Regions from separate parts of the Leucobacter insecticola genome, predicted to be linked through region 2. Evidence: predicted binding sites of a transcription regulator. Region 2 holds the regulator's gene; each other region holds the start of a gene.
The links. The regulator HrcA, encoded in region 2, represses chaperone genes, less so after heat shock. The targets are predictions, from matches to a motif close to TTNGCACTCGNNNNNNNCGAGTGCNAA.
Positions count from the first base shown of each region.

Region 1: a site for HrcA is predicted at 2,535-2,561, ahead of groL (chaperonin GroEL). Genes of this name have one in related genera too.
Region 3: a site for HrcA is predicted at 3,362-3,388, ahead of G7067_RS06315 (Hsp20/alpha crystallin family protein). Genes of this name have one in related genera too.

Region 1 covers NZ_CP049934.1:107,067-113,222, reverse strand. The annotation lists gene rlmB (23S rRNA (guanosine(2251)-2'-O)-methyltransferase RlmB) at 1-863, shown strand, start outside; gene G7067_RS00515 (Rv3235 family protein) at 883-1,380, opposite strand; gene G7067_RS00510 (LytR C-terminal domain-containing protein) at 1,934-2,437, shown strand; gene groL (chaperonin GroEL) at 2,645-4,264, shown strand; gene G7067_RS00500 (hypothetical protein) at 4,503-5,420, opposite strand; partial or broken gene G7067_RS00495 (sensor histidine kinase) at 5,618-6,156, opposite strand, start outside.
Region 2 covers NZ_CP049934.1:2,131,389-2,137,544, forward strand. The annotation lists gene G7067_RS09840 (16S rRNA (uracil(1498)-N(3))-methyltransferase) at 1-462, opposite strand, end outside; partial or broken gene dnaJ (molecular chaperone DnaJ) at 477-1,576, opposite strand; gene hrcA (heat-inducible transcriptional repressor HrcA) at 1,647-2,681, opposite strand; partial or broken gene hemW (radical SAM family heme chaperone HemW) at 2,779-4,001, opposite strand; gene G7067_RS09860 (DUF1990 family protein) at 3,991-4,653, opposite strand; gene lepA (translation elongation factor 4) at 4,692-6,156, opposite strand, start outside.
Region 3 covers NZ_CP049934.1:1,377,381-1,383,536, forward strand. The annotation lists gene G7067_RS06305 (asparaginase domain-containing protein) at 1-86, opposite strand, end outside; partial or broken gene G7067_RS06310 (ATP-dependent helicase) at 155-2,706, shown strand; gene G7067_RS06315 (Hsp20/alpha crystallin family protein) at 2,876-3,307, opposite strand; gene G7067_RS06320 (ATP-binding cassette domain-containing protein) at 3,902-5,728, opposite strand; gene G7067_RS06325 (FHA domain-containing protein) at 5,736-6,156, opposite strand, start outside.

The sequences.
Region 1 (6,156 bases), 890 kb from region 2:
ACCACCCTGCTGGCAAGGCGAAGGCGGCCAAGGAACGCTACGAGGCCGCAAAAAAGCGGCACATGGGCGGTGCGGATCGCGGGGTCCAGCGCGGAGGCAAGAAGAGCGATGACTCGGAGCTGGTAACCGGACGCAACGCCGTCGTTGAGGCGCTGCGCACCAAGATCCCCGCGACGGCGCTGTATGTGGCCGCGCGCGTCGAGATGGATGATCGCATGCGCGAAATCCTGCGCCTGGCAACCCAGCGTAATGTGCCGGTGCTTGAGATCATGCGTCCAGAAATGGACCGCATGACGGACCGCGATTCAGTGCACCAGGGTGTCGTGCTGAAGGTGCCACCAATGGAGTACGCGCACCCGATGGATGTGCTCGACGACGCGCTGGATCGCGACGAACTGCCGCTGCTCGTTGCCCTCGACGGGGTTACCGATCCCCGCAATCTCGGCGCGATCATTCGCTCCGTTGCAGCCTTTGGCGGCCAAGGGGTGATCGTGCCACAGCGCAGATCTGCCGGTCTCAACTCCGCCTCTTGGAAGACCTCGGCTGGTGCGGCCGCACGGATCCCCGTCGCGATGGCCTCAAACCTCACCCAGACGCTCAAAGAGCTGAAAAAGCGTGGCGTATTCATTGTTGGGCTCGACGGTGGCGGCGATGTGTCGCTGCCCGGGCTTGAGCTCGCGGACCGCCCACTGCTGCTCGTGATCGGCAGTGAAGGGAAGGGGCTTTCGCGACTGGTCACGGAGACCTGCGATGCGATCGTCTCGATCCCGATCTCGTCTGCGACTGAGTCCTTGAACGCCGGTATCGCAGCGGGCGTCGCGCTCTACGAGGTGTCAAAGCTGCGCGCTTCGGGCGCAGAATAGCCGCGCACCGTAGAGGGACCTACAGCACCGTCAAGTTGGTGGCGCGCCACTTTTCGCGGAGATACTCAAGGCGCACGGCTACTGCCGTGAAGCGCGCACCGGTTTGCAACACGACAGCCGCCTCTGCGGTCTTTGCGGAACTCAAGGACAGGTGCACGGGCCCGGGAACCGGAACTGTGCGGCGTTCGTCGCGGTACAGGGTGCGGCGCTCGGTGCGGGCTGCGCGCCTGCTGGTGAGATGGTCTGCGACCTCGCGCGTGATCCAGGCCGCTAGCTGGGTGACCGAACGGGAGCCATCAACGACTTCATAACCGTAGATGGCGATCATGCGAACGATCCGGGGGTCCGGAGGTGGAATGGGCAGTTCTTCGGGCTTTGGCGGTGTTGGGATCTGTGTGTGCTTGAGTGTGGGCACCGCGTGCAGATGCTGCCGGATCCTGGTCTGTCGAGGGAGAGCGGCTGGATCCCACTCGTCGGGGGCGACTCGTAGGGCGCTAGTGCTTGCTGTTCGTCCCAAGGTATATCCTGACTTTCCGTTCGTACCTCCTTGTGCCCCATTTGCCCTCTGAGAGCCATATAGAAGGTTGCTTGATGTGCATTGGGTTCTCAACCCTATTCGGATCGAATTATGTCCGGTCAAGAACCTCTTTGGTCAGGTATTCTGCGACTTGTTTTGGGTACAACGATGAGCATTCAAGTCTTGTTGACCTCGTGTGTGGACCTGGTGATCCTTGTTGCGCGTTCCTGGTGCTTCACAGTTATCGCAACGGCGCCACTGTACGCTAGTCCTCAGGCATTGCGTTCTGTTGCGTGCTTGTTGGATGTACACCTAGCTTCGAGGAGATGAGCGTGGCGCAGAAAACCGAGAGTGTCAAGGCGCATCATCGCACTCGTCAGGAATACCCCGAAGATCGGTTTGATCGGATTCCGCGAAGTGGTCGCGTCGGCGCACATCGGGTTACGGCCCGGCCTCGCTACGTGTGGCAGTACATCATTGGTGGCCTTCTTGGGTTTGCGCTCCTCACCACGATCGGTATTTTGGGGTTCAGAGCCTTGGTGGGAGTGGGAACTTGCCGTTGGTCGGAACTGCGACGCCGGGCCCCGAGCCGCAGCCGAAGGCGGATGCGGTCATTGATCCGAACGCCACGGTTGTGGTACTCAACGGCACGTCGACTCCGAATCTTGCCGAATCAGTCAGCGGGCTTATTACCGATCGGCAGTGGGGGCAGATTGTCTACTCGGGAAGCGCTTCGGAAACAGACGTAGAACTCTCTGCGGTGTTTTATATGGATCCTGCTGATGAGGCTGCCGCAGAGGCGCTTGCGACCAAGCTCGGCGGGATCTCTTCGTACCAAACGGATCGTTACGTCGACTATGGTGTTCGTCTGGTGGTGTTAATCGGAGCGAATTACGCCGGTCCCGGCCTCGAAGGCGACGAAGATCAAACGGGCGGTGCTGCTAGTCCCGAACAGGATGCTGCCGTTGATCCAGAAACCGGATATGCGATAGATCCCGAAACTGGAAAGCTTGTGGACCCGGAAACGGGTCAGTTGATTGACCGGGCCACGCAGTAGCTCATTGACTGTCGGGCCGTTCGCTTGTAGCGTGAAGCTCCGCTTTGAATTGGCCTGGGAGCGCTTGCACTCGACGGGGGAGAGTGCCAAGATTGTGTTAGCAGTCGATTCGACTGAGTGCTAAGTTTCTGTGCCAACACCCGGTCATACCCGTCTGGGTTGCGGAACAGAAAACCACCACGAGAACGTCCAGGAGAGGCGAAATACATGGCAAAGATCATTGCGTTTGATGAAGAAGCACGTCGTGGGCTTGAGCGGGGCCTGAACACCCTTGCCGATGCCGTGAAGGTGACGCTGGGGCCGCGCGGCCGCAACGTCGTGCTGGAGAAGAAGTGGGGCGCCCCCACGATCACCAACGACGGTGTCTCCATTGCAAAGGAGATCGAGCTTGACGATCCCTTCGAGAAGATCGGCGCTGAGCTGGTCAAGGAGGTCGCAAAGAAGACCGACGACGTCGCGGGTGACGGAACCACCACCGCGACCGTGCTCGCTCAGGCGCTTGTGCGCGAGGGCCTGCGCAACGTTGCGGCCGGCAGCGATCCCATCGCGATCAAGAAGGGCATCGAGGCCGCTGTTGCCGCCGTCACCGCCAAGCTTCTCGCAAACGCGAAGGAGATCGAGACCACCGATCAGATCGCAGCAACCGCATCGATCTCGGCCGCTGACGAGCAGATCGGCGCCCTGATTGCCGAGGCCATCGACAAGGTCGGCAAGGAGGGCGTGGTCACCGTTGAGGAGTCCAACACCTTCGGCACCGAGCTCGAACTGACCGAGGGCATGCGCTTCGACAAGGGCTACCTCTCCGCGTACTTCGTCACTGACGCAGAGCGCCAGGAAGTTGTCTTTGAGGATCCCTACATCCTGCTCGTCAACAGCAAGGTCTCGAACATCAAGGATCTGCTCTCCGTTGTTGATCCCGTGATCCAGTCGGGTAAGCAGCTCCTCATCATCGCGGAAGACGTTGAGGGTGAAGCGCTCGCAACCCTCGTGCTCAACAAGATCCGTGGCATCTTCAAGTCGGCTGCCGTCAAGGCACCTGGCTTCGGCGATCGTCGCAAGGCCATGCTGCAGGACATCGCGATCCTCACCGGCGGTCAGGTCATCTCTGAAGAGGTCGGCCTGAAGCTTGAGAACGCGACGCTCGACATGCTCGGCACCGCACGCAAGGTCATCATCACCAAGGATGAGACCACCATCGTGCAGGGCGGTGGCGAAGAAGAAGCCATCGCCGGCCGCGTCACGCAGATCCGCCGCGAGATCGAGAACACCGACAGCGACTACGACCGCGAGAAGCTGCAGGAGCGCCTCGCGAAGCTCGCCGGTGGCGTGGCCGTCATCAAGGCTGGCGCCGCGACCGAGGTTGAGTTGAAGGAGCGCAAGCACCGCATCGAGGACGCCGTCCGCAACGCGAAGGCTGCCGTTGAAGAAGGCGTACTGCCCGGCGGTGGCGTCGCGCTGATCCAGGCGGGCAAGGAGGCCTTCGCCGGCCTCAAGCTTGAGGGTGACGAGGCAGTGGGCGCGAAGATCGTGCAGACCGCCATTGAGGCTCCGCTGCGCCAGATCGCGCTCAACGCAGGGCTCGAGCCCGGCGTTGTCGCCGACCGCGTTGCTGCTCTGCCCGTGGGCCACGGCCTGAACGCCGCCACCGGTGAGTACGGTGACCTGGTCACTCAGGGCATCCTGGATCCCGCGAAGGTGACTCGCTCTGCGCTGCAGAACGCCGCGTCGATCGCAGGTCTCTTCCTCACCACCGAGGTTGTTGTTGCCGACAAGCCGGAGCCCGCTGCGGCTCCCGCCGGTGACCCGACCGGTGGCATGGACTTCTAAGAGTCTCCAGGATTGAGGGGTCGCGCCTTTGGGCGCGGCCCCTTTTTCTATGCGCCGCCGCCCGGTGCCCTAAGCGTTCAGGTGTCACGGATGTGTACCAAAACCCGCTGAACTACAGATTCGTGACACCTGAATGACTGGGGCCGTCATCGCAGATGTTCGCGTCGCTGTAGCGCTTCGAGCAGTTGAGACCTGAGTAGCCAGGGCGAGCCATAAAGCTTGTCGGCGGTGACGCGAACTACCTCCCAACCTGCCCGAGAGTAGTCCCCATACTTCTCGATGTCACGATTCCACTGTTTCGTCTTTGTCCGGTGATGGTCCCCTCGTATTCGACCACAAGCTTGAACTCGGGGAACGCAAACTCACTACAGCCGAGCAAGTTGCCATGTGTGTCGTAGATGTCGTAGTCCAGCTGGAACGGAGGCAGCTCCCACTGCTGGAGCTGCAATCGCAAATGAGACTCCGGCACCGATGCGCTGCTCACCCTCAGCAGCGGAAGCGCGCGGCGAAGGCGGTCAATTCCCACGCGCCGCCCAGAACGGACCACTCGCTCCAAATCTGAGAGGTATGCGAGCGGTAGTCGTTCGAGCCGATCCGTTCCGGGGATGCGTTTCTGACGAATCACCGCATCTCCCAGCGCGACGAGGTCCTCGAGTGGGAGGTGGGCCGCGTGCATGGCCCAGACTGTCGGGGGATCCGTGAGGCGAATACTTGTTCTCGGCAACGTTACCGTTGTGGCAAGTCCGGGGCTGACATTCGAAGCGTTGAAGCCCTTGCGGCGCAACGGTCTGGTTGGTTTGAAACAGGCAATGTCTAGGGCCGGATCCAGGTTTCCAAAATTCGGAAGCTCCCAAAGTGCTGCGGCGCTGCGGATGCAGAAGAAATGGTGTCGGGGAAGATGCGGACTCAGCGCGGTCGCCAGGGCGCGCTGTTGCTCTCTCCAACGTTCAGCCTGTTGAGTGAAACTGATGGCTTCCGCAGCGGCCCTTGTTGACACGGCGATTGTCTCAGGATCCGCACGTTGATAGACCGCGAAACTGATCCGTGTGATGTCGCTTTGCTTCAATCGCCGTGAGTGCAGCTTTGAGCGTGCGGCGTCTTTCGCGGAGAATACTTCAGGAAGATGCTGGGGGATGGGAGTGAGTGGAGCTGGCATTCATCAATGCTGCCAAGCATTCGCGAACTCTGCGGGGTCTATCCACAGGCCGGGTCCGCTTGCCCTTCTTGCCCTGTCGCTGCCCACTCATCCCCACCGTTCAGGTGTCACGGATGTGTACCAAAACGCCCTGAACTGCACATCCGTGACACCTGAGCGGTGGGGCGGAGGGGGCGGGGAGCGGAGGGGGCGCGGGATCAGGGGGCGGGGGCGCAGGGCAGATCGACGCGGAACGTCGCCCCACCGCCGGGCGTATCGTGCACACTGACCGTGCCGTTGTGTGCATCAACGATCGACTTCACAATTGCGAGGCCGAGACCTGATCCCCCGTCTCACGGTTCCGCGAGTTATCTGCGCGCCAAAAGCGCCCAAAAATCTTGTCGTGGACCTGCTCGGGGATACCCTCGCCGTGATCGATGATCTCGAAGCGTGACATCGTCGGCTGCCCCTCCTCGACGGGAACTGTGGAGACGGCGATCTCGATGGGGCTGCCCTCAGGGGTGTGCCGCATCGCGTTGCCGATGAGGTTGGTCATGATTTGGCGAACCTTGTGTTCGTCGCCGATCACGAACGGAGCCGCGGGATCCTCAATCGCGGTCACCACACGATCGGAGGCCTGCGCACTCGCATCGAGCGCGGCATCGTGGGCGAGCTGGTTCAGGGGGAGGGTGGTGAGCTGCAGGGGGCGCCGCTCGTCAAGCCGAGCGAGCGCGAGCAGGTCCTCAACGAGCGAGGT
Region 2 (6,156 bases):
GGGGATTCTCGCGCGTAGCGACTGCTTTGAAGCCTCGCGTGCGATCCTCGCCCACTTTGACACGCCCTTTGCAGCCTTGTCCGTGTCACTCCAGCGCGACACCGATCGCTCAGCCTGCCACGGCACGATGCCATCAACGCCAAACTCCGTCGCCTGCTCGACCGCGCGCTCGTCTCGGTCACCCTTCGCGAGCGCCTGTACGAGCACCACACGGGGTGTGGGCGCTGGGCGCAGGGACACCTGGGCGAGCCGCACTACAAAGGAGTCTTTGGCGACGCTCTCAACACTGCCCTCACCAATCGTTCCGGCACCGTCCCCAACCAGGATCTGCTCGCCTGCACGCAAGCGACTTACTCTCACCGCGTGGCGACCCTCATCCCCCGAAATGGTGACCTGAGCGCCAGCCCGCCACTGTGAAGCATCAGCCGCATTAGCCGCATCAGCGAAGTAGAGATTCGCCACGTCGATCCCGCCCGCTATCCCTGACGGAAGAAGCGGTCGCGGATCTTGCCAAAGAAACTCTGTTGAAACTCGCCCAGGTGAGGGGGCTGATCCTTACGGAGGGCAGCGAACTGGCGCAGAAGATCCTTCTCCCGGTTCGACAGCTTCTCGGGAGTCGCGACCTGCACGGCGATCTTCAGATCCCCGCGCGTCGTGGTGCGCAAGGCCTGGATCCCGCGCCCGCGGATCGTGATGACGTCGCCCGACTGTGTACCCTCTGGAATCTCGACGTTCACATCGCCGTCGAGCGCCCCGACCGTCGCTTCAGTGCCGAGAATCGCGTCGGTCATCGCAAGCTGCATCGTACAGAGCAGATCGTTGCCGTCGCGGCTGAAGATGTCGTGGTGCGTGACCCGGAACTCGATGAAGAGGTCGCCGTTCGGCCCCCGCCTGGCCCGACCTCACCGCCGCCGCGCATCTGCATGCGGGTTCCGGTGTCAATCCCCGAGGGGATATCGACCGGGATCGTGCGCTTCTCGCGCACCCGCCCCTTGCCTGCACACTCGACGCAGGGGTGTTCGATAACGGTGCCGTAGCCGTGGCAGCTGCCGCAGGGATGCATGGTGACAACGTTGCCAAACAGCGAGCGCACCTGGCGCTGCACCTGGCCCTGGCCGTGGCAGACGTCGCAAGTGACGGGCTGGGTGCCGGGCTGGCAGCAGCTGCCCTGGCAGGCGCCGCAGAGCACCGCGGTGTTCACGGTGACGTCGCGCTGCACCCCAAAAATGACCTCTTCGAGGGAAACATCCACGCGGATCATCGCGTCTTCGCCGCGCTCGGAGCGTGACCTGGGGCCGCGTTGGCCGCCCCCAAAACCGCCACCGCCAAAGAACGTCTCGAAAATGTCACCAAAGCCGCCCATATCGGACTGGCCGCCGCCCATGTCGTAGCGCTGCCGCTGTTCGGGATCACTCAATACGTCGTAGGCATGGGTCACACCTTTGAAACGCTCCGAGGCTTCTTCACTCGGATTCACATCGGGGTGCAGTTCGCGCGCAAGCCGGCGATAGGCCTTTTTGATCTCTTCGGGTGTCGCCTCACGGGTCACGCCGAGGGTCTCGTAGTGGTCGGCCACGGATTGTGCTCCTCACAGGGGTAGTGGGTGGTTCTGAAGTGTCAACGTGTGCGAGTCGAGCTTTGCCGGCTCACTGATCCTCGCCAAGAAGCCGATTGAGGTATCTCGCAACCGCGCGCACGGATGCGATGTTACTCGCGTAGTCCATGCGAACCGGGCCGAGCACGCCAAGGCGAGACACCGAGGTGCCCTCAGCCTCGTAGCTGGACGCGATCACAGAGGCTTCGGAAAGCCCGTATGCCTCGTTTTCGCGGCCGATTGACGCGGCGACATCACGCTCATCCTGCACCAGCTCGTCGAAAAGGCGCAGCAGGGTAACCTGCTCCTCAATCGCTTCGAGGACGAGCGGCAGGCTGCCCTCGAAGCCGGGCCGGGAGAGGTTCGCGGCACCGGCGATCGCGATCCGGTCGCTGCGATTGGCCTGCAACTGGGTCGACACCGCCTCGAGTACGCAGCTTACGAGTTCCCCTTCGCCGGGCGGCGCCCAATCGGAGACGGAAGTCTCAAGCTTGACCACTTCTGCCGCGGCTGCGTCGACATCGCGACCGACCACGGCGGCTGCGATCCGCTCGCGAAGCCCCTGCACCCAAGCTTCAGACACGCGGGCGGCGGGGAGTCGCGCCATCTGCTGCTCAACCACCCCGCTGCCGAGAATCAGCACGCACAGGATCCGGTCCTCGGCCACCGCGACCAGATCAAGGTGTCGCACAACGGTTCTTCGCAGGGAGGGATACTGGGCGACAGCGACCTGATTGGTGAGCTGGGACAGCAGACGAACGGTGCGGCTCATTGCGTCGTCGAGGTCAACAGATTCGCCGAGAAAACGCTCGATCGCGGATCGCTGTGCCGCCGAGAGCGGCCTGATCTTCGCGAGCGTGTCAACGTAGAGCCGGTAGCCCTTGTCCGTCGGCACTCGCCCCGAGGAGGTGTGCGGCTGAGCGATCAGCTCGTCTTCTTCGAGGGAGGCCATGTCGTTGCGGATCGTCGCAGCGGAGACGCCAAAACTGTGGCGATCGACGATGCCCTTGGACCCGACGGGTTCGTTCAGAGAAACGTAGTCGCTGACGATGGCGTGCAACACAGCAAGACTTCGCTCAGAAACCACAGCTACCCCTCCGTCCTCATTCCCAAACAAACGCGAGTGCGTTGGCACTCGGCACTACTGAGTGCCAAGTCTAGCGCAGGCTTCCTGGCGGTCCGCTTCAACTCAGCAGACGGTGCACAACCGTGTCGGCGAGCAAGCGGCCTCGAAGCGTCGGCACGATACGTCCCTTGATCGCGGCGCGACCGTCAATGAGCTCGTCGGCAACGAGATCCGGGATCGCCCGCCGCTCTTCGGCCGTGAGCACCTCGGTCGGCAGCCCGGAGAAGATCCGCGTCTCGAGCAGCACGCGTTCGTCACGGATCGCCTGCGGACTCAGGATCTCGCGCGCCTGCGCGGGCGAGACGCCCCGGGCGATCCGCTCGGCGTAGGGACCCGGGTGCTTCACGTTCCACCAGCGCACCCCACCAATATGGCTATGGGCGCCCGGGCCTGCTGCCCACCAGTCCTCGCCGGTCCAGTAGGCGAGATTGTGGCGCGAACGAGTCTCGGGCGAACGCGACCAGTTACTGATTTCGTACCAGCTGAAGCCCGCCTCCACGAAGCGGGCATCGGCGAACTCGTACATCTCGGCGTGGAGATCCTCGTCGGGGCGGGCACGGTGCCGCGGCGGATCTGCGCCGCAAGTTTGGTGCCCTGTTCGACAATCAGCGCGTACGCAGAAATGTGATCGGGATCGGTGGCGAGCGCCGCCTCGACCGAGCGTTCCCAGTCGGCGAGGCTCTCCCCCGGCGTGCCATAGATCAGATCCACACTCACCTGCAGGCCCGCGTTCTTCGCCCAGCGCGTCACCAGCGGGACCCGCTCGGGCGAGTGGGTCCGATCCAGAGTCTTCAAGACGTGCGGCACCGCAGACTGCATACCGAAACTCACCCTGGTGAAGCCCGCCTCCGCGAGCGTGTGCAGGTAGGCTTCGTCGACGGAATCAGGGTTCGCCTCGGTCGTTACTTCAGCGCCTTCCGCGAGCGGCCACTCGCGCGTGATGCTGCCGAGCATTGCCACCAGATCGCTGGCCGGCAGCAGCGTGGGGGTGCCGCCACCAAAGAAGACGGTCGACACCGGGCGCTCGGCAACACCGGCGCGCCGAAGTGTCTGGCCCGCGAAGTGGAGCTCCTGGCACACCTGGCCTGCGTAGTCGTGCTGGCTTGTGCCGCCCAACTCGCTGGCGGTGTAGGTGTTGAAGTCGCAGTAGCCGCAGCGCACCCGACAGTATGGGACGTGAACGTAGACACCGAAGCGGCGATCCTGTGATCCTGCGGCCACGCTCTCGGGGAGCGAGCCGTCAGCGGGAGCTGCCTCACCGTCTGGAAGGCTACTCGCCACCAGAACCGGTGCTTTCGCTGGCGTTCGACTCGCGAGCGTCTGTTACCACCGCACCGCCGGGAGCAAGTGCGCGGATCTGCGCTCTGACCGACTCAATCGCGTCTTTGGTGGTTGCGCGGGCTTTCAACCCGAGGAGTCCATTCTTCGGCGCGGTGAGGAAGCCGCGCGCAACAGCCCATACGGTGCCGTCATCGCGAAATTCGACGGTGAACCGCTGCTCGCCAACCACGCCGGCATCGTCCTGGGTGCCCCAAGCAAAGCCGACAACACGCTCTTGATTGATCGTGTACACGACCAGGATCCGGCGCTCAGTTCCGTCAGCACTGCGCAGCGTCGCCGAGGATCCCGCGACCAGATACGGCTCGCCGTCGGGGCCAAACTGTTCCTCGCGCTCGCCCACCGAGAGTGGCCGGCCCTGGTCATCAAACTCAGGGCCGAGGTAGGTGTCATTCGGGCCCCGCTCGATGTCAACGACCGCGAGCCCGGCACCGCGCTGCGCACCCCAGGTCATCAGCAGGCTTGAGGCCGCGATGAAACGGTCTTGGCCGCTGCCGAGCTGCAGGGTCTCCTCGTAGGGAGTGCTGCCTTCAGGGGGAAAGCGCAACAGATCTGCAAACTTCGATGCGCCCACCGCGGCATAGCTGGCGGGCATTTCCTGGTGGCTTGTTCGTCGACTACCGCCCTGTTCACTCACTTCTTAGCCGCGTCTTTACCCTCGACATCCCCCGAGAGGGCGGCGATAAAGGCTTCCTGTGGCACCTCGACTCGGCCAACCATTTTCATACGCTTCTTGCCTTCCTTCTGCTTTTCGAGCAGCTTGCGCTTTCGGCTAATGTCGCCGCCATAGCACTTCGCTAGCACGTCTTTGCGGATCGCGCGGATGTTCTCGCGCGCGATGATCCGCGATCCAATTGCCGCCTGGATAGGCACTTCGAACTGCTGCCGCGGAATCAACTTGCGCAACCGCTCGGTCATCATGGTTCCGTAGCCGTAGGCATTGTCGCGGTGCACGATCGCGCTGAAGGCGTCAACCTGCTCGCCCTGCAACAGAATGTCTACCTTCACCAAATCCGCTTCTTGCTCTCCCATCGGCTCGTAGTCAAGGCTCGCGTAGCCCTGGGTGCGACTCTTCAGATGGTCAAAGAAGTCAAAAACGATCTCACCGAGCGGCATGCTGTAGCGCAGCTCGACCCGCTCGCCAAGGTACTCCATGCCCATCAGACTGCCACGGCGGGACTGACACAGTTCCATAATGGTGCCCACGTAGTCCTTGGGGGCGAGGATCGCAACGCGCACAATGGGTTCGCGTACGCTCGCGATCTTGCCCGACGGATACTCCGAAGGATTCGTGACGGTAATCTCTTTTTTGTCTTCAGTCGTCACCTGATACACCACACTGGGTGCGGTTGCGATCAGATCCAGATCGAATTCTCGCCGCAACCGCTCCGAAATGATCTCAAGGTGCAACAGGCCTAAGAAGCCACAGCGGAAGCCAAAGCCGAGCGCAACAGAAGTCTCTGGCTCATACTGCAGGGCGGCATCAGAGAGCTTGAGTTTGTCAAGAGCCTCGCGAAGAACCGGATAATCTGAGCCGTCGATCGGGTACAGGCCTGAGAAGACCATCGGCTTAGGATCGGTATAGCCAGGCAGCGCTTCGCTCGCAGGCTTCAGCTTTGTCGTGACGGTGTCACCGACCTTGGACTGCCGGACGTCTTTCACGCCCGTGATGAGGTAGCCAACCTCACCCACCGCGAGCCCCTTGGCTGCGACGGGTTCCGGAGATGATACGCCGATCTCTAGCGCTTCGTGTTCCGCGTGCGTCGACATCATCAGGATCTTCTCGCGCGGCGTCAGTCGTCCGTCGATCATACGAACGTAGGTCACAACACCACGGTAGGGGTCGTAGACAGAATCGAAGATCATGGCTCGCGCAGGCGCATCAGCGTCGCCGGTCGGAGCGGGCACTCGTTCGACGACTCTATCGAGCAGTTCCTCGACACCCATGCCCGTTTTGCCGGAGACTTTCAGAATGTCTTGCGCATTGCCACCGATGAGATCGGCGATCTCCTGCGACACCCGCTCCGGGTCAGCAGCAGGCAAGTCAATCTTGTTTAAGACAGGGATGATCTCGAGGTCGTTTTCCATCGCGAGATAC
Region 3 (6,156 bases), 750 kb from region 2:
AGCCCTTTCTCCGTCTCACGCATGCCAATGGTGCCACCTGTCGCAAACACCAGTACGGTGGGGCGCGAAGTCGAAGATCCTGCCATCCTCCCATTCTCTCTGAAGGAGCAGCTGGGACGCGAATGTCAGACGTGCAACCTAGACTGGTGACACGATGAGTGACTTTGAACTTCTTGACCCGTCTGGGCTTCCCTACAGTCAGGCCCCGGAGGAGGCCGACGTGGATCCGCTGCTTGACGGGCTGAATCCCGCGCAGGCGCGTGCGGTCGTCGCTCGGGGTCCAGCGCTGCTTATTGTCGCTGGTGCAGGATCCGGCAAGACACGCGTGCTGACCCACCGGATCGCGCACCTGATTCGGAACCGCGAGGCATGGCCGAGTCAGATCCTCGCGATCACCTTCACCAATAAGGCCGCGTCTGAGATGAGGGAGCGCATCGATGGTCTCCTCGGCTCGGGTGCCGAGGGTATGTGGGTCTCCACCTTCCACTCGGCCTGCGTCAGGATCCTGCGCCGCGAGGCGGAGCGCTTTGGTTACGTCTCCGGGTTCACCATCTACGACTCCGCTGATTCGCGCGCGCTACTCAAGCGCATCATCAAGGAACTGGACGCGGACACCTACGGGTTCACACCCGCGAATTCGGGATCGAAGATCTCGCGTCTGAAGAACGAACTCACCGACGCCGACGGATACGCGGCGACGATGAACGCGAGCGACCCGCGTGACCGCCTCTTCGTTGAGATCTTCAAGATGTATGAGCAGGAACTGCGCCGCGCAAACGCGTTCGACTTCGATGACCTGATCGGGCAGACCGTACACCTCTTCCGCGCGCATCCCGAGGTGGCGGCCGTCTATCAGCGCCGCTTCCGGCACATCCTGGTCGACGAGTATCAGGACACGAACCACGCGCAGTATTCGCTGATTCGCGAGCTCACCCGCCCGGTTGAGCCAGAGGAAGTGGAGCGACTGGTGCCGCCCATCCGCGCGGCCGAACTCGACGGCTCGGGCAAGATCCCGGGTGCCAGCCTCACCGTTGTCGGTGATTCGGACCAGTCGATTTATGCGTTCCGCGGCGCGGACATTCGCAACATCGTGGAGTTCGAGCGAGACTTCCGTGGCGCAGAGGTCGTGAAGCTTGAACAGAACTACCGCTCGACCCAAAACATCCTGAGCGCGGCGAACGCGGTAATCGGCAACAACTTTGACCGCCAGGAGAAGAATCTCTGGACGGCGGAGGGGGACGGCGAGCGCATCGTCGGCTTCACCGGCTACTCGCAGCACGACGAGGCGCGATTTGTGGCCGAAGAGATCGAGGATCTGCACCGTGGCGGCCTCGCCTACGGTGACGTTGCCGTGTTTTACCGCACGAACTCGCAGACGCGTGCGCTTGAGGAATTGCTCATCCGTTCCGCGATTCCGTATCGGGTGCTCGGCGGCACCAAGTTCTATGAGCGAGCTGAGATCAAGGACGCGATGGCGTACCTTACGAGCATCGCGAACCCCTACGATCCGATCGCGTGGTCGCGCCTCTTGGGCGCCCCGAAGCGTGGCATCGGGCCGATGGCTGAGGCGCACCTCGCGAACTTTCAAGAGGAACACGGGCTCACCTTCCACGAGGCCATGCTGCGCGCGGGGGAGCTCTCCTTCGGTCCGAAAGTACTGAACGCCATTGTTAGCCTCGCGGAGATGCTGACGCGCGCCTCCGCGATGGCTGCGGGGAATCCGGAGTTGGAACAGGCACCCGCGCCAGTGGGGGATCTCCTGAAGCTCATTCTTGATGAAACCGAAATGATTGAGAAGCTGCGCCAGAAGCGCGATCCGCAAGATGATGCGCGCGCGGAGAACCTTGAAGAGCTCGTTGCTGTTGCGCGCGAGTTTGATGCGAAGCAGCCGGGGGCGGGGCTTCTCGCCTTCCTCACCGAGGTCAGCCTGGTCGCCGCGGCCGATGACCTCGACGATTCGAGCGGCACCGTGTCTCTGATGACGATGCACACCGCGAAGGGCCTCGAATTCAAGGCCGTGTTCATCACGGGCGTTGAAGAGGGGCTTTTGCCGCATCAGATGTCCGTTGACGAGGTGGGTGGTGTCAATGAAGAGCGGCGGCTCATGTATGTCGGCATTACGCGTGCGCGCGAGCGGCTGTATTTGACGCTCGCGAGCACTCGCGCCGTGTTTGGTGACGTCTCTGTGGCGATGCCGTCGCGGTTCCTGCAGGAGATCCCGAGGGGCTGATCGATTGGCGGCAGTCGCCGGGCGAGGTCACCGGGCGCGGCGGCACCGAGTCCCGCGCGCTCAACGCAAACCGGGGCAGCGGGGGTGCGGTGCGCACCCGGCGGCCCGTTGACTCGAATGTGACCTTCGGATCATCCGGTGGTTCCGGGGGCTACTCCAGCGGTTCTGCCGCGGTGAGTGAACCGGCCAGCGGCAACATGCAATCGGCGCTTGATAAGTGGCGGGAGCGCAAGAAGGCTGCCAAACAGGCGCAGGCCGCGGGAGGCGGATTCCCGAACACGATCATGGGTTCGGTGCGAGACAACGGTGACCTTGAACTGAACCCGGGGGATCGGATCCGTCACGACGAGTACGGTGAGGGTCGCGTGAGCGCGATCACGGGTGTCGGATCGAAGCGCATCGCTCACGCGGTGTTTGACGCGGTCGGCGAGCGTAAGCTTCTCGTGAAGCTTGCCCCGATCGAGAAGCTTGACTGAGGAGTCGCGCGACCGGGTGTCCGCCGTCGGGATTGTGTGAGGCGCGGTGCCCACGCGAGTTCTCTTCGGTGTTGCGGGAGGTGCGTGTGGCGTTCGGACTGGCTGTCCGAACCCCACACGCATTGGAGCTGAACTGCCCCTCAGTTGGGTGCCGCAGGGAAAGCTGTCTCTATGCGTCAGCGGTGATCTCGACGGGTGTCCGTCCTCCGTGGGAAACCTCGATGCGACGTGGCTTGGCTTCTTCTGCGACCGGAATTGTTAGCGTGAGGACGCCGTCGGTGTAGGCCGCATTGATTGACTCAAGGGCGAGTCCTCGGCCCACCGTCAGTTGACGGGCGTAGGTTCCGGTCGGGCGCTCCTTGGCGAGCCACTGAATGTCTTCGCCGTCGGGCAGCGCGCGCTCGGCACGGATCGTCAGCGTACGGTCTTCGACATTGACGTCGATCGAATCAGGGTTGACGCCAGGAACATCCAAGCTCAGTACGTAGTGGTCACCCGAGCGGTAGAGGTCCATCGGCATCTGGGCGCCAGCTCGCTCAGGGCTGAGCATTTGGCCCATCAGGTGGTCAAGTTCACGGAAAGGATCGTAGTTGCGTGCCATCTTTCTACTCCTTCGAGTATCTGGGGCCGACCATCACGGCCCGGTAATTCATTTTTAGCACTCTCGGGGGTAGAGTGCCAATGAAAGTTGAGTCGGGTTCGCTCAAGGCGAAGGGGGCGCTTGTTCTGTTTGCTTGGTGGGCGTGCTCTGGGGTGTCGCGGCGTTTGGCGACTATGCCCGGCGCTGCTGTTCGCGCGGGAGTGGTCTACGTGGGATCGGAAGCATGGGGTGGCGGATTCCAGGGGCTGTGCCGCCGATGGGCTCGGTCTGTGCCCAAAACTAGTGGTATGTCTCAGAAATAGCTTCCCAGTGATGCCACATCGCCCACGCATCACGCGACGTCGCGTGGCTTACGAACTTGCGTGGCGACAGGGTCAATGACCGCACCGCCCGAGAACTGGCGCATATCGACAATTTGGTGCATGGACGCTCAACCTGCGCCAGGTCGAGGCCGCACTGCGTGCAGGTTTCAACTGGCAGACCATCGCCGATCCCCACGCCTCATGATTCAACTCGTCGAAGTTGACCTCTCCCGGCCGCTTACGGCACGCAACTGACCAGAACCTTGCGCAATAAGTGATCCCGCGCTGTCAACTACCGTGATCGAGCGAAGACCCAGGTCGCGCAGCTCATCAGGGCCGCCATCACCGTCAGAATCGCAGCTGAAAATCCCCAACGCAGCAGACTCGGATTCCACGCGGGGTCAGGATCGACACCGGACCCTTGTAATGCCATCCGCTCAGACTCATCGGCGAGCTCGAGCAAATGATGCAGATCTATGCTGATCGCGCCCAGCGAAAATGACCAACGCGCCGGCATCCCACTCGCGACCCAGTTCAGCGCTGCGTTGTCAACAAGTGGAATCAGGCCCCCATTCAGGACCATCTGCAGCATCAACACGACGACCAGAACTGGCATCACCTGGTTCTGCGAAGTCACGAGGGAAGAAAGGAGGAGCCCGAGAAAGACGCCACCCCAGACCGTGGCGGTGACTGCAATACCCAGCTCAAGGTATGCACCTAGCCCGAGCACGCCGTCGCCGCTCGGGCCTTGTTTTACCGTCGTTGCAATCATGACAATGATCACCGCACCCGCGGCGCCCAACGCGCCAAAAACGAGAATCTTGGCTGCGAGATACGCCGAAGTGCTGAGACCCATCGCTCGCTCCCGGCGGTAGATGTGACGTTCCCCGATGAGCTCGCGAATGGTCATGGATATTCCCATGAAGATTGACCCGATAGTGAGGAGGGTGAGAATCATCTGCGGTTCTTGCGAGTACTTGGCTTGTGTCACCTGCGTGAGGCCAGAATTACCCGGCACGACGATTGGCAATAGCCCCACCACAAACGGAAGCGCGAGCAGAAACAGCGTGTACCCGCGATCAGCGAGCATCAGCGCCAGCTGTCGCTGCACCAGCGTAAAGAACTGTCGGACGCGGGGAATCTTTGTAGGCGCTTCGTGTGGCTTTGGTGGGCGTTCAGTGATTGGCTCGGTCGCAAGAAGGAACGCCTCCAGAGACTGTTGCCAGTGCCCAGCTGATTCGCGTGGATTGATCTTGAGCTGCTCAAAAATCTCGGACCAGTCTTCTGTGCCGAAATAGCGCCACGCTTCGGGTTCGTTCCCAATAAAGGCGATTTCACCGCCCGGGGCCAGCACAACTACTTGGTCGCAGATATCAAGGCACGCGACGGAGTGTGTCACAGCGAGAACGGTGCGTCCCCCGTCAGCGAGCGCACGAAACTGCTCCATCAGTCTCCTGTCGAGCGCTGGATCAAGCCCAGAAGTTGGCTCGTCGAGCACCAGGAACTTCGGCTCGGTAAGTAGCTCCAGTGCGATCGAGGCTCTTTTGCGTTGCCCGCCAGAAAGCCGAGCAACTCGAGTCCTTTGATGTGGTGCGAGATCAAGCTCCGCCAAGACTTGCTGCACTCGGGCCTCGCGTTGTCGCGCGTTCATCTCGGTGCTCAGTCGAAGTTTTGCGGCGTAGCGCAAAGCGCGCACGAGGGTGAGCTGGGAATGAATGACATCTTCCTGCGGCACCATCCCCAGCAGCGTCTTCACTTGGTCGTAATAACGATGAACGTTGATACCGGAGAGGGTGACTGTGCCGCGACTTGGCTCCATAAGCCCAGAGATTGTGCGAACGAAGGTCGATTTTCCTGCTCCAGAAGGCCCAACAACAGCCGTGAGCGTGCCGTTCCATGCGGATACCGAGACGCCATGCAGAAGTCTCTTTTTGTTCGCCACGGTCGCATCAACATCGCACACCCGTAAGCCATCTTCCTGAACGGGGAGTCGCGGTGGAGGCCCAATCGGGATCGATGGTGAGGCAGCCTTGGCGGGCCTGTCTAGGGCGATGGGGTGGGGGATATGGATGATGGGCGGCGGGCCGATTCGCCGCAGCACGGTTGCGAGGGGATCCACGGCGGTGTCAGGCTTCAAAGAACTGTATGGGGTGCCCTGCAAGTAGGAACCGATGTGGTAGGAGATACTCGATCCCGGGATGAGCAGGAAAGAAGTTCTCGCCAGAAGCAAGCAGGGTCCCGTTGCCAGAATGAAGGTCAGTGATCCGCCAGCCGTCGTGCGCCCGCACAAGGAGCGCATGAGAGGACGAAAGGTGTTTGGTGGGATCCTCAAGCTTCACCAGTTGCGCGCCGGGAGAGTTGAGATCCGCGGGCCTGCGCCCAATGACCACGCGCTCCGAGATGATATCGACGGTTGTTCCGTCGGGGAGTGCTAGTCGCGGTGGCTTCCTCGTTTCTCTGGATGACGGAACGCGAACGGCCTCCGAGGTATTCTTCTGTGTCGGCGGAGTTGTTTGTGGTGTCGTCGCTAACGCGGAGAGGTGCGTG